Regions from separate parts of the Arthrobacter sp. CMU6 genome, predicted to be linked through region 2. Evidence: riboswitches for the same ligand, from Rfam matches in the RefSeq annotation. Region 2 holds a riboswitch; the other holds the start of a gene.
The links. A riboswitch is a leader RNA that binds a small molecule or an ion and turns the genes downstream of it on or off. The one in region 2 is predicted to bind glycine.

Region 1 (7,270 bases), on a different contig from region 2:
GCGCCGGCCGGTGCCCTTGAGGCCCACGAGCTTTTGGCCAATGGTGGAACCGACACCGGCTGCCTTGATTGCGGCCAGTGCTTCCTTGCCCACGAAGTCGCTTTCCTTGGCGAGCGAAACCACCGGACCCAGCCCCGCCGCGTACGCGTTGACGTGGCGCGAGAGCTCGTTGCCGTAGAGCGGCATCCCGGCTTCCAGCCGGAGCGAGTCGCGGCAGGCGAGGCCGGCCGGGACCAGGCCGTGTCCTTCGCCGGCCTGGAGCAGGGCCTCCCAGAGGCCGGGCGCACGGTCGTTGGGCACGTAGATTTCGAACCCGTCCTCACCGGTGTATCCGGTGCGGGCCAGCAGCAGGTCCTGGACAGCGCCGTCCGCGGTGATGCCTACCTCGACGGCGGCGTAGTACTTCAGCTCAGTCACCAGGGAATGCTGTGCGCCAGGGACGAGCTGGAGCAGGATCGCCTCCGCATTGGGCCCCTGCACCGCGATGAGCGAGGTCTCCGATGAGACGTCCTCGACGGCAACATCGAAGTTCACTGCCCGTTCCGAGAGGGCAGCGGCAACCTTCGTTGCGTTGCCGGCATTGGGGACCACCAGGTACTTGGCTGTTGCGTCCGCCGCCGCTGGAAGGCGGTACGTGATGAGGTCGTCGATGATGCCGCCGTCTGCGTCGCAAATCAGGGAGTACTTGGCCTTGCCGACGGCGATTGCGGACAGTTTGCCGGCCAGCGCGTAGTCCAGGAAGGCGGCGGCTTCCGGGCCGGTCACCCAGACTTCCCCCATGTGGGAGAGATCGAACAGGCCGGCCGCGTTGCGGACTGCATGGTGTTCGGCGAGCTCGGATTCGTACTTGAGGGGCATCTGCCAGCCGCCGAAGTCGGTGAAGGAGGCGCCGGCGTTCTTGTGCGCGTCGTAGAGCGCGGTGTAGTTCTCAGTCATGTGAACCTTCCGGTGATCGAGCTTGTCGAGATCTAGTTTTCGAACTCGGAAATGGGAGGGCAGGAGCAGACCAGGTTCCGGTCGCCCGCGGCGCCGTCGATGCGGCCCACCGGCGGGAAGTACTTGTCCTGCCTGAGCGAGGGCAGGGGGAAAGCGGCCTGCTCGCGCGGGTAGGAACGCTCCCAGTTGGAACTGACGAAGGCGGCCGCCGTGTGGGGTGCATTGCGCAGCGGGGAGTTCTCCACGGTGAAGTCGCCGCTGGCGACCTGTTCGATTTCGGCGTGGATGGTGATCATCGCGTCAATGAACCGGTCGATCTCGGCCAGGTCCTCGGACTCGGTGGGTTCCACCATCAGCGTGCCGGCCACGGGGAACGCCAGGGTGGGCGCGTGGAAACCGAAGTCGATCAGGCGCTTGGCCACGTCCTCGGCGGTGACGCCGGTCCGGGCGGTGAGCCCGCGCAGGTCCAGGATGCACTCGTGCGCCACCAGCCCGCTGTCTCCCGTGTAGAGGACCGGGAAGAAGTCGTTCAGCCGGGACGCGACATAGTTCGCGGCGAGCAGCGCGGACTTGGTGGCCTCGGTCAGGCCAGCGCCGCCCATGAGCTTCACGTATGCCCAGGAGATGGGCAGCACGCCCGCCGAACCGAACCGCGATGCGCTGATCGCAACGCCTGTTGATCCTTCAGTGCCCGCCCCATGCGCGGCGTTGGCATCGCCCGGCATGAACGGAGCCAGATGCGCCTTCGCCGCAACGGGGCCGACGCCGGGTCCGCCGCCGCCGTGCGGGATGCAGAAGGTCTTGTGCAGGTTCAGGTGCGAGACGTCGCCGCCGAACTTGCCGGGCTGCGCCAGTCCGACGAGGGCGTTGAGGTTGGCCCCGTCGATGTAGACCTGGCCGCCGGCGGCATGGATGGCGTCGCAGACCTCGCGGACGTCGGCGTCGTACACGCCGTGCGTGGACGGGTAGGTGATCATGATGCAGGAGAGCGCATCCCGGTGCTGCTCGATCTTCGCGTACAGGTCAGCGTGGTTGATGGTGCCGTCGGCGGCGGTGGCCACGACGACCACCTTCATGCCGGCCAGCACGGCCGAGGCGGCGTTGGTGCCGTGCGCCGAGGCCGGGATCAGGCAGATGTTGCGCTGGTCATCGCCGCGGGACCGGTGGTAGCCGCGGATGGCCAGCAGGCCGGCGAGCTCGCCCTGGGAGCCGGCGTTCGGCTGGATGGACACCTGGTCGTACCCGGTGATCTCGGTCAGCTGCGCCTCGAGGTCGGCGATCAGTTCGCGCCAGCCCTCGGTCTGGGAGTCCGGGGCGAACGGGTGGATCGAGGCGAACTCCGGCCAGGAGATGGCCTCCATCTCCGCCGTCGCGTTCAGCTTCATGGTGCAGGAGCCCAGCGGGATCATGGTGCGGTCCAGCGCCAGGTCGCGGTCGGACAGCTTGCGGATGTAGCGCAGCAGCTGGGTCTCGGAGCGGTGCGTGTTGAACACCGGGTGCTGCAGGTAGTCCGAGGTGCGCAGCACGGATTCGGGGAGCTCAAACCCTGCTGCGTCCCCTACCGGACCGGCACCGAAGGCGACGGCCACAGCGGAAAGTGTCGCCGTCGTCGTCGTCTCATCAACGGAAACGCCCACCGTATCCGCGTCGATCAGTCGCAGGTTGATGCCCCGGGCCTCTGCCGCCGTGATGACCCTGGAAGCCTTGCCGGGCACGCGCACGGTGAGGGTGTCGAAGAAGGAGCCGCTGAGGAGTTCGCGGCCCGCCGTCCTGAGCGCGGTGGCGAGCACGCGGGCGTTGTTGTGGACCGTCTCGGCGATTGCCTTCAGCCCGTCGGGGCCGTGGTAGACGGCGTAGAACGAGGACACGATGGCCAGCAGTGCCTGTGCCGTGCAGATGTTGGAGGTGGCCTTCTCACGGCGGATGTGCTGCTCGCGGGTCTGCAGCGCCAGGCGGTAGGCGGGGGCGCCGGCGTTGTCCCTGGACACGCCAACGATGCGGCCCGGTAGCGTGCGTTCCATGCCGGTGCGCACTGCCATGTAGGCGGCGTGCGGACCGCCGAAGAACAGCGGCACCCCGAAGCGCTGGGCGGTCCCGACGGCGATGTCGGCGCCCTGCTCACCCGGAGGCGTGATCAGGGTCAGGGCAAGGAGATCAGCAGCTACCGTGACCAGCGCGCCGCGCTCCTTGGCGGCGGCGATGACGGCGGACTGGTCCCACACCCGGCCCGAGACGCCCGGCTGCTGGAGGACAACACCGTTGATGTCGCCGTCAGGCAGTCCCTGGGAGAGGTCCGCCACGTCCACCTCGAAGCCGAGAGCTTCGGCGCGGCCCCTGACAACGGCGATGGTCTGGGGGAGGCAGTCCGCGTCCAGGACCGTCTTGCCGTCCTTGGCTCCCGCGTTCTTGTTGGCCCTGCGCATCAGCAGCACGGCCTCGGCCACGGCGGTGGCTTCATCCAGCAGGGAAGCGTTGGCGACCGGCAGCGCGGTGAGGTCCTGGACCATGGTCTGGAAGTTCAGCAGCGCCTCAAGCCGGCCCTGCGAGATCTCCGGCTGGTACGGCGTGTACGCGGTGTACCAGGCGGGTGCCTCAAGGACGTTGCGGCGGATCACCGGGGGCGTGACGGTGTCGTAGTAGCCCTGGCCGATCATCTGCACGGCGGTCTTGTTCTTGGCGGCCAGACGGCGGAGTTCGGCCAGGACCTCCACTTCGCTCAGCGCAGCGGCGAGCAGGAGGGGGTTCTTTTGGCGGATGGACGCCGGAACGGCAGTATCAACGAGGCCGTCGACCGAGTCATAGCCGATGTTCTTGAGCATGGTGTCGATATCGGCCCGGCGCCGGGCGCCGATATGCCGGTCGGCAAAGGTTGATGGATGCGATTGAATCGTCATGAGGAACTCCAGGTCTGGCTGGCCACGAGTGGCACGGCATGGTTTGGGTTCCTCCCCGCTCTGTATTGGACCTGAGAGATTCCGCGGACATTCGCCGCTTGCACCGTCGGTGAGCCAAACAAAGTTTGGCTGCTTTCCAGAGTTGCCTAGCCGCGGCGGTACGGGGGCCTGAGAGATTCCTGGGGAGGATTTGCTCCTACGGCGCCTGCCCGGTGTTTGACTGGGAGGACTCTCCCGCCACGGTTCGAAAGGCTATGAAGATGTGGGTGATTCGGCTCACAAGTTACCGGATAATTCCGGTATGGCCAAATCGGAACCGCGCGCGGATGTCCCCGCGTTTCCTTCTGCGGCCCGGCAAAGCGGCCATCCCGGCCGCCGTTTGACATTTCTTCGTGACCGAGACCACACTGAACCGGTGACCAGCGGGTCAGGGCCGGGAAGACGGCCGCCGCCGGTTCGCACGAAGTTTTTCTCGACATAATTGAAAATGCTTACGATCTGCGGCGGGAGAGCCCTGCCGGTACGTTCAGCAGGCGCCGTAGGAGCAAACCCTCCCCAGGAAACTCTCAGGCCCACGTACCGCCGCGGCGAGGCAACTCTGGAAAGCAGGCAGGCACGCCCTGTCTCACCGACGGTGCAAGCGGAAGACCATGTCCGCGGAATCTCTCAGGTCCCATACAGAGCGGGGAGGAACCGAATCAGTGTGGCCATCCAAGGCCACTTGAACGATGGAGTTCCTAATGACGATTCATCCTCCTGCCTCCACGGCCGGTGAGGCTCCCCGCCTTGAGCGGCAGCTGAGCAACCGGCACATCCAGCTAATCGCCATCGGCGGTGCCATTGGCACGGGCCTGTTCATGGGCTCCGGCAAAACCATTTCCGCGGCCGGGCCGTCCGTGATCTTCGTGTACATGATCATCGGCTTCATGCTCTTTTTCGTCATGCGGGCCATGGGCGAACTGCTGCTGAGCAACCTGAACTATAAGTCCTTCAGCGATTTCGCCGCTGACTTGCTGGGCCCGTGGGCGGGGTTCTTCACCGGATGGACCTACTGGTTCTGCTGGGTAATCACCGGAATCGCGGACGTCATCGCCATCGCAGGATACTCCCGGGAGCTCTGGCCGGAGCTGCCCCTCTGGATCCCGGGGCTGGCCACCGTCGCCATCCTGCTGCTGCTGAACCTCACCACAGTCAAGGCATTCGGTGAAACCGAATTCTGGTTTGCCCTCATCAAAATCATCGCCATCGCCGCACTGATCGTGGTGGGCATGTTCATGATCTTCACCGGTTTCCAGAGCGACGCCGGCCAGGCCAGCTTCACCAACCTCTGGAGCCACGGCGGCTTCTTCCCCAACGAATTCATGGGTTTCGTGGCCGGTTTCCAGATTGCCGTGTTCGCCTTTGTGGGCATTGAACTGGTGGGCACCACGGCTGCCGAGGCCAAGAACCCGGAGCGGAACCTTCCCAAGGCCATCAACTCCATCCCGGTGCGGGTGCTGCTCTTCTACGTCGGTGCGCTCATCATCCTGATGTCGGTCACGCCGTGGACGCAGTTCGCCGCGGGCCACAGCCCGTTCATTGCCATGTTCTCGCTGGCCGGGCTCGGAGCCGCCGCCACGGTGGTCAACCTCGTGGTGCTCAGCTCGGCCATGTCCTCGGCCAACTCCGGGATCTACTCCACCTCACGCATGGTCTACGGCCTGGCCCAGGAAGGTGACGCGCCGGCCGCGTTCGGCAGCCTGTCCCGCCGCAAGGTCCCCAACAACGCCCTGTTCCTGTCCTGCGTGCTGCTGCTCTCCGGAGTGGTGCTCATGTACGCCGGCCAGGACGTCGGCAAGGCGTTCGACATGGTCACCACCGTTTCCGCTGTCTGCTTCGTCTTCGTCTGGTCGATCATCCTCGCCAGCTACATCGCCTTCCGGCGCCGTCGCCCTCACCTGCACACCGCCTCCAAGTTCAAGATGCCCGGCGGCATTCCCATGGTGTGGGTGGTTTTCGCCTTCTTCGCCTTTGTCCTGTGGACGCTGACCACCCAGCCCGACACCCTGACCGCACTGCTGGTCACCCCCGCCTGGTTCGTTCTCCTCGGCGCGGCCTGGCTGGTTCTGCGCCGCCGGCCCGCGCACCTGGTCCGCTACGCAGCGTTCCAGGCTGAGCTGCAGGCTGAGGAGAGCGCAGCCCGCGAGCACGCGGACCGCCGTCTCGAGGAGAAGGAAAGTGTCAAGGGATGATCGGGACCGAGGAAAAGCCGACGGCGGGGGCCGCCCAGAAGGCGGACCCGACGGCTGACCAGGCCCGCCAGGCAGGAACCGGCAGCGAGTTTGTGCTGACCTTCCATTGCCCGGATTCCCTGGGCATCGTCCAGGCGGTCGCGGACTTCCTGCTCAAGCAGGAGTGCTACATCGTTGACCTCAAGCAGTTCGGCGACCGGACCGCGGGGCACTTCTTCATGCGGGTCCACTTCGCCTCGACGGGTGACTCCGCCGCCGTCGAACAGCTACGGGACGGCTTCGCACCGCTGGCCGGGCAGTGGGGCATAGACTGGCGCCTCGAGCGCCATGACCGCAAGCAGCGGATCCTGGTGATGGTGTCCAAGTATGATCACTGCCTCAACGACCTCCTGGTCCGCGCCCGCAGCGGCGAGCTGCCGGTCGAGATAGCGGCTGTGGTGTCCAACCACCCGGACCTGGAAGGGCTCGCCGCCTGGCACGGGGTCCCGTTCCACCACATCCCCGTGACCCCCGGGAGCAAGGCCGAAGCGGAGGCCGGGCTCCTGGAACTGGTGGACGCGTATGGGGTTGAACTGGTGGTCTTGGCCCGCTACATGCAGGTGCTCAGCGATTCCGCCACCGCCCGGCTCACCGGCAGGGCCATCAACATCCACCATTCCTTCCTGCCCAGCTTCAAGGGCGCAAAGCCGTACCACCAGGCGCATGAGCGCGGAGTGAAGACGGTGGGCGCCACGGCCCACTACGTAAACTCGGAGCTTGATGAGGGGCCGATCATTGCACAGCAGGTGATCGAGGTCGATCACACGTACACGCCCGCGGACCTGGTGTCCGTGGGCAAGGATGCGGAGTGCAAGGCCCTGACGAATGCCGTGCGCTGGCACGCCGAAGGAAGAATCATCCTGTCAGGGAACCGAACGGTCATCCTCCGCTGACAAGCCTCATCCGGTGCGGGGCTGTCAGCAGCCAGCCTCGCACCGCAAGACCTATCCGGGCCGCGCACCCGTGGCCAACCAGACCTGGAGTTGCTCATGACGAACCCATTGCCTTTGCGCCTGGAGATCATCCCCACGGACGGCATCATCCCCACAGTCCAAGCCCAAGTTCCGGCCGGATCAACGCTGACCGTGACGTGCCTGCCACACCACGGGGTTGAGGCCACCGTGCGTGCCGCGGTTCAGCTTGGCGGGCTGGGCTACAACGTGATTCCCC
Region 2 (7,270 bases):
GGACAACGACGGCCAGGAGACCCAGCTGCCCGCCCTTGAGGCCCTTCCCGGTGATGCCGTGCGTTGCTTCGCCGGCCAGGGAAGTGCTCTTCCCGCCGGGCTGGATGCTCTCACGCGTGGTTTGGCTCATGACTGGCCCTTCCTAGATGGCAGCGGGCTGCTGCTGGGTGATGCAGTGAATGCCGCCGCCGCGGGCGAAGAGTTCGCGGGCATCGATGCCCACCACCTTGCGCCCGGGATACGCATCCGCGAGGATGCGGAGCGCCTTCTCGTCGTTGGGGTCGGAGAACGTGCAGGCGATGACTCCGCCGTTGACCACCACATGGTTGATGTAGCTGTAGTCGACGAAGCCCTCCGGGTCCGTCAGGGCAACGGGCGCCGGGACTTCGATGATGGACCATTCCCGGCCCGCAGCATCCGTAGTGGAGGACAGGAAGCTGATGATTTCGCGGCTCACCTCATAGTCCGGGTGGGCGGGGTTCTGCTGGGAATGGACCAGCAGGGTGCCAGGGGACGGGATGGCGGCAACGATATCGACGTGCCCGCGCGTACCGAACCGCTGTGAGTCACGGGTGAGCCCGCGGGGCAGCCAGATCACCTTTTTGGCGCCGATGGTCCTGGCCAGTTCGGCCTCGACGTCGGCCTTGCTGAGTCCGGGATTGCGGCCCGGATCAAGCTGCACCGTTTCGGTGACCAGCACCGTGCCTTCGCCGTCCACCTGGATTCCGCCGCCCTCGTTGACCAATTCGGACACGAGGTGCCGTGCGCTGGACCGGCCGGCCACCTCGGCGGCAACCAGGGAGTCCTTGTCCCAGCTGGCCCAGTCCTGGGCGCCCCAGCCGTTGAAGACCCAGTCCACGGCGCCCAGGGCGCCGTTTCCGTCCAGGACGAACGTCGGGCCGATGTCGCGCATCCAGGCGTCGTTGAGTTCCGCCGTCAGCACCTCGACGGCGGGTGACAGGTAGTGGGCGGCGGTCCCGACGTCGGACGGGTCCACCACCATGCTGACCGGTTCAAACTCGACGGCGGCGTTCGCGACGGCGGCCCAGACGGACCGGGCGGCGTGCGCCGCCTCAGCGGTGTCGCCGAGGGTGTAGCCGCCGGTGGGGAAAGCCATCCAGAGCCGTTCCTGGCGCGCCGTCTCGGCCGGCATGCGCCACGGGCTCACGCGTTCACCCCGGCGTTTGAGCCTGCCGGGACCCCGGTGGCTGCTGGGCCGGTTGCCGCAAGTGCGTCCGGCGTGCCGAACGGCTCCTCGGGGCGGACCGGCTCGGTGAGCCGGGCGTAGGTGTCGGGGCGGCGGGTGGTCAGGAACGGGAACAGCGTCAGCCAGTCCTTGCGCTGGTCGAGGTCGAGGTCGGCCACGAGGACCGCCGACTCGTCACGGGGACCCTGGACCAGGATGCGGCCGTAGGGATCCGAGATGAAGGAGGATCCGTAGAAGTTCAGGCTGCCCTCCTGGCCCCAGCGGTTCGGGACCACCATGAACAGGCCATTGGCGATGCCGTTGCCCACGATGACCTGCTGCCACAGCGGCTGGGTGTCAAAGTCCGGGAACAGCGGTTCGGAACCGATCGCCGTCGGGTACACCAGCAGTTCGGCGCCGCCAAGGGAGTACATGCGGGCCAGTTCGGGGAACCACTCGTCCCAGCAGGTGGGCATTCCCAGCCGGGCGCCGCCGAGTTCAGCCGGGGCGTGGACCTGGTAGGCGTCCTCGGCGGCGGGGCCCTGGCGGAAGAACTTGTCCTCGTAATATCCGGCGGTCACCGGAATGTGCAGTTTGTGGGTGCGGGCCAGGAGTTCGCCGGCCGGGGACACGAGGATGGAGGTGTTCAGGCCCAGGCCGTCATCCGAGCCGTCCGGGTTACCCGCGTGCTGGTAGAGCGAGGCGTGGACGGTGATGCCGTTCCGGCGGGCGGCCTCGGCCGCAAAGCGGAACGTGGGGCCGGTCAGCAGGTCCTCGGCGGCGTCGGAGGGGCGGGCCCGGTCCTGGCCCTGCCGTGCAAGGTCATTCTCCGGAACCTGGTCGGCGGGGTAGCGGGAGAGGGTGAGCTCGGGCAGGAACACCACGGTGGCGCCAAGCCGGGCCGCCCGGTCGATGCCGTCGTTGAGTTCCGCACGGAGTTCGGCGGCGTTGCTGTGCCAGCGGTGCTGCACAACGCCCACCCTCAAGGCGGGACGGCCGGACGGCGCTGTCCGGGCGAGGGAGGCAGGCGCGTTGAGGCAGGTTACTTCGATCATGATGATGATTACTCCAGTGAGACGACCGTCACTAAATGAATGACGTTCATTTAGTATGCACGGGCAGCGCGGACCTGGCAAGGGCTTTTTGAATGCCGATCATTTATGACTCGCAAAGTAGTAAGTAAGCTGATCGTGAAATTCGGCCGCAGGCGCTCCCCGAGCCGGGGCTGCTGCGGTAGCGTCGGAACCACTGGACCAATCGAGGAGGATTCATGAAGGCTTCACCGACACTGACCAATAACATGCAGGCCGTTCTGACGGACCTGATCGAGCTGCACATCCAGGGCAAGCAGGCGCACTGGAACATCGTTGGGACCAACTTCAGGGATCTGCACCTTCAGCTCGACGAGATCGTCGACGCCGCCCGGGCCTTTGCCGACGACATCGCGGAGCGCATGCGCGCCCTGCACGCGCTGCCGGACGGCCGCAGCGCCACCGTGGCAAAATCGACCCACCTTGCCCAGCTCCCCGACGGGCTCATCAACACCAAGGATGCGATCGACCGCATTGTGGCAGCGCTTGAAGCGGCCGTAGGCACCATGCGCAAGGTCCATGACGAGGTGGATGAGGAAGACCCCACCACCGCGGACCTGCTGCACACCTTCATTGAAAAGCTCGAGCAGTACGCGTGGATGGTTGGCGCCGAGAACATGAAGGCATCGGCCAGCGTCACGCACCCCGACAGCAAGTAGCCGGCCGGAAACACCACGCCGGCGGCAAATACTGAGCCGCCGGCAGCGGGCAGCCGCCAACGGGCAGTCCCGGAGAACTTTTCTCCGGGGCTGCCCGTTATTTGTCTCGGCTACTGCGCGCGCGGGATGCGGCGAAGTACGACGGCGGCGAGCACCGACGCTCCTGCCATCAGTACCAGCGCGATTGCCGCGGTGATGTGAACGCCGGAATCGAAGGCGGCCCGGGCGGCCGCAGTGAGCCCCTCTGCCAGCGGGGCCGGGAGTGACCCGGCGAGCTCCATGGCCCCCGCCAGGGTCTCCCTGGCCTGGCCCGCGGACTCTGCGGGCACCGCCTGCGCAACGCTCTCGGGCAGAGCGAGATGCTGCTGGTACGACGCCGTCAGGATGGAGCCCAGGATGGCTGTCCCGAGGAGCGAGCCCACCTCGTAGCCGGTCTCCGAAATGGCCGCTGCTGCACCGGATTTTTCCGCCGGCACGGCGCCCAGGATCAGATCGTTCGAGATGGTTTCTGCAGACCCCACACCCAGCGCCAGAATGAGGAGGGCGGCCAGCAGCGCGGCGGGCCCGGCGTCGTGATCCCCAAACGCCACGATGCAGTAACCGGTGGCGCTCAGCGCCAGTCCCGCGGCCACCACAAAGCCCGGCCGGACCTTCCGGACCAGCGGTACCACGAGCAGGCCGGCCACCACGGTAGCCGTCAGTGCCGGCAGCATGGCGGTGCCCGACTCCGACGGCGACATGCCCTCGAGCAGCTGCAGGTGTTGGGCCAGGAACAGGATGAACCCGTTGTAGGAGAACAGCGCCAGGATGTTGGCCGTGATCGCCGTGCTGAACACCCGGTTTCTGAACAGCGACATGTCCAGGAGCGGGGACGCGAGGGCCTGCTGGCGGCGGACAAACACGAATCCCATGGCCAGGCCAAACGCCAGAACTCCGAACGACGTCACTCCGGGTCCGTGGGTGGCCATTTCCTTGATGCCGTAGACCACCGGCACCATGGCCAGCATCGACAGCGCCACGCTGGCCAGATCCACGCGGCCGGGACTCGGATCCTTGGATTCCGGAATGAGGAAGCGGCCCAGGATCAGCGGCGGCAGCATGATGGGCACGGCCACGAGCAGGACGGCGCCCCACCAGAAGTGTTCCACCAGCCAGCCGCCAAAGATCGGCCCCAGTGCTGCGCCGCCGGAGAATCCTGCTGCCCAGATGGCCACGGCCAGCCTCCGCCTGCCCGGTTCCCGGAAGATGTTGCGGATCAGGGACAGTGTGGAGGGCATGAGCATGGCTCCGAAGAAGCCGAGTGCCGCGCGGCCGGCAATGAGCCATTCGGCGCTCGGGGCGAAGGCCGACGCCGCAGAAACCACCGCAAAGCCCGAGATTCCGACCAGCAGCAGCCGGCGGCGCCCGATCCTGTCCCCGAGGCTGCCCATGGCAACGAGGAGTCCGGCGAGCACCAGTGCGTAGGCATCAACCACCCACAAAAGCTGCACGCCCGAGGGATCGAGGCTGCGGGCGATCGCGGGAAGGGCGAACGTCAGCGCGGTGTTGTCCACGGCCACCAGGAGGACCGGGAACATGAGCAGGGCCAGGGCGAACCAGTCGCGCACGCCGCCGCCGCTGGCCTGGTTGGCGGAAGAGTGCGCCGGGCGAAGGGTTGAGTGCATGGTCATGAAATAACTATACCGTCCAGACGGTATAGTTATAAAGCCTGCCAGGAACCGGGCATGATGGAAGCCATGCCCAGAAAACCTGTCGCCCGCGGCGCAGTGCTCGATGCGTTTGAATCCCTCCTGATCGAGGTGGGGGAGCGCGCTGCCACCCTTGACGCCGTGGCCGCCCGTGCCGGCGTGTCCAAGGGCGGGCTCCTGTACCACTTTCCGAACAAGGAAGCGCTGATCAGTGTCCTGCTGGACCGCCTGGACGAGTTTGCGGAAGCGGATGCCCAGGCCATGGCTGCGGCTCCCGAGGGTGCGGCCGCGTACTTCATCAAATCGTCCGTCTGGGCGGACACCCCGCTGGACCGTGCCATCGTGGCGGCGACGAGGCTGGCCGAGGTGGCCCACGAGGAGACGCGGCGCCGGTTCGCCCACATCCAGCAGCGGTGGCTGGATGAGATCGCCCGCGACGTCGGGCCGGGCCTGGCCAAGGCGGTCCTGTACATGGGCGATGGGCTCTACTTCAACGCCATGCTGTCCGTCGGGCCGGCGGCGACGCCGTCCGAGACCGCGGCAGACGTCGAAAGCCTGCTTGCCGCCCTTGACCGGCTCAGGGGGTAGGCCGGGTCCGCGGCTGCCGCTGCGGCCGGCCGGTCGCGCCGCAACAGTTTGCAGACGCGATCCCGGCGTAGGACAATAGCCTCTGTGACAGCTGTCACCGCTCAATTGAATAAGCCTTTGATCTGCGGCGGGAGAGTCCTGCAAGTAGGTACAAGCAGGCGCCGTAGGAGCAAAACCTCCCCAGGAATCTCTCAGGCCCATGTACCGCCGCGGCAAGGCAACTCTGGAAAGCAGCAGGCTGCCCGCTTGAAATTTTCCGCCGACGCGCGGACGGTTCAGGGCGTGCTGTGCTCACCGACGGTGCAAGCGTTGCAGTGCGAAAGCGCAGCAACGCGGAAACTCTCAGGTCCAATACAGAGCGGGGAGGAACCCGAATCAATGTGGCGTACCTTGCGTCGCCTTAGTTATGGAGTTCCTTTTGACCGTTAATTCAGCCTCCTCGTCCTTCGTCGACCGGCATATTGGCGCCCGCCGCCAGGCCGACGTCGAAGCCATGCTCAAGGCCGTCGGCTACGACACCGTCGACGCGCTGGTTGATACGGCAGTACCCAACGACATCCGCCAGGACTCCGCGCTGGAGCTCGCACCGGCCCTGAGCGAAGTGGAAGCACTCGCGGAACTCCGGAAGCTCGCGGCCAAGAACAAGACCGCCGTGCAGATGATCGGCCAGGGCTACTACGACACCGTGACGCCCCCGGTGATCCGCCGCAACGTCCTTGAGGCACCCGCCTGGTACACGGCGTACACCCCGTACCAGCCGGAGATCTCGCAGGGCCGGCTTGAGGCGCTGCTCAACTTCCAGACCATGGTCCAGGACCTGGTGGGCCTGCCCATCGCCAACGCCTCGCTGCTGGATGAAGCCACCGCCGTGGCCGAGGCTGTGCTGCTGATGCGCCGGGCCAACAAGAACAAGACCGCCCACGACGGCAAGACGGTCCTGGATGCGGACTGCCTGCCGCAGACCATTGCGATCGTGAAGGGCCGCGCCGAAGCCCTCGGTTTCGAGGTGGAGGTGGCGGATCTCTCCCAGGGACTGCCTGACGGCGACATCAACGGTGTTGTCCTCCAGCAGCCCGGTGTTTCCGGGCGTGTCTTCGACCACAGCGGGGTCATCGCCGCCGCCAAGGAACGCGGCGCCCTGGTCACGGTAGCTGCTGATCTCCTTGCCCTGACCCTGATCACGCCTCCGGGCGAGCAGGGCGCCGACATCGCCGTCGGGACCGCCCAGCGCTTCGGGGTACCGCTGTTCTTCGGCGGTCCGCACGCCGCCTACATGGCCGTGCAGAAGGGCCTTGAGCGCTCCCTGCCCGGGCGCCTGGTGGGCGTCTCCAGGGACAACGCCGGTGTTCCCGCCTACCGCCTGGCGCTGCAGACCCGCGAGCAGCACATCCGCCGCGAGAAGGCCACCTCCAACATCTGTACGGCGCAGGCACTGCTGGCCATCGTGTCCTCCTTCTACGCCGTTTACCACGGCCCGGAGGGCCTGAAGGCGATCGCCGAAACCGCGCACGGCTACGCGAAAACCCTCGCCGCGTCTCTGCAGGCCGCCGGCCTGGACGTCCTGCACACCAGCTTCTTCGACACCGTGACGGTTTCCGTCCCGGGCAAGGCCGCCGGCATCATCGCCGCCGCGGAGCAGAAGGGCATCAACCTCCGCAGCATCGACGCCGACACCGTTGGCATCTCCACCGATGAAACCACGACGCCGGCCATCGTGGCCGACCTTCTCGCCGCCTTCGGTGCCGCGGCAGTGGAGGCGACTGAAGGGTTCGCCCTGGACGCCGCCGTCGAGCGTTCCTCCGCGTACCTGCAGCACCCGGTGTTCAACACGCACCGCTCCGAGACCCAGCTGCTGCGCTACATCCGCAAGCTGTCCGACCGGGATCTGGCGCTGGACCGCACCATGATCCCGCTGGGCTCCTGCACCATGAAGCTGAACGCGACGGCGGAGATGGAGGCCATCTCCTGGCCGGAGTTCGCCTCGATCCACCCGTTCGCCCCGGACTCCCAGACCGAGGGCTGGCGCGAACTGATTGCCGACCTCGAGGCGCAGCTGAC

Region 1: another riboswitch for glycine. It lies ahead of cycA (D-serine/D-alanine/glycine transporter); the one in region 2 lies ahead of gcvP (aminomethyl-transferring glycine dehydrogenase).

Annotation. Positions count from the first base shown of each region.
Region 1 covers NZ_JBNHFL010000025.1:68,693-75,962, reverse strand. The annotation lists partial or broken gene gcvT (glycine cleavage system aminomethyltransferase GcvT) at 1-936, opposite strand, end outside; gene gcvP (aminomethyl-transferring glycine dehydrogenase) at 969-3,830, opposite strand; glycine riboswitch at 3,977-4,077, opposite strand; glycine riboswitch at 4,325-4,422, shown strand; gene cycA (D-serine/D-alanine/glycine transporter) at 4,571-6,061, shown strand; gene purU (formyltetrahydrofolate deformylase) at 6,058-6,993, shown strand; gene AC5RWD_RS17130 (methylenetetrahydrofolate reductase) at 7,090-7,270, shown strand, end outside.
Region 2 covers NZ_JBNHFL010000039.1:23,609-30,878, forward strand. The annotation lists gene AC5RWD_RS21005 (APC family permease) at 1-130, opposite strand, end outside; gene AC5RWD_RS21010 (agmatine deiminase family protein) at 143-1,168, opposite strand; gene AC5RWD_RS21015 (nitrilase-related carbon-nitrogen hydrolase) at 1,165-2,241, opposite strand; gene AC5RWD_RS21020 (Dps family protein) at 2,457-2,936, shown strand; gene AC5RWD_RS21025 (MFS transporter) at 3,047-4,600, opposite strand; gene AC5RWD_RS21030 (TetR/AcrR family transcriptional regulator) at 4,673-5,212, shown strand; glycine riboswitch at 5,331-5,429, shown strand; gene gcvP (aminomethyl-transferring glycine dehydrogenase) at 5,619-7,270, shown strand, end outside.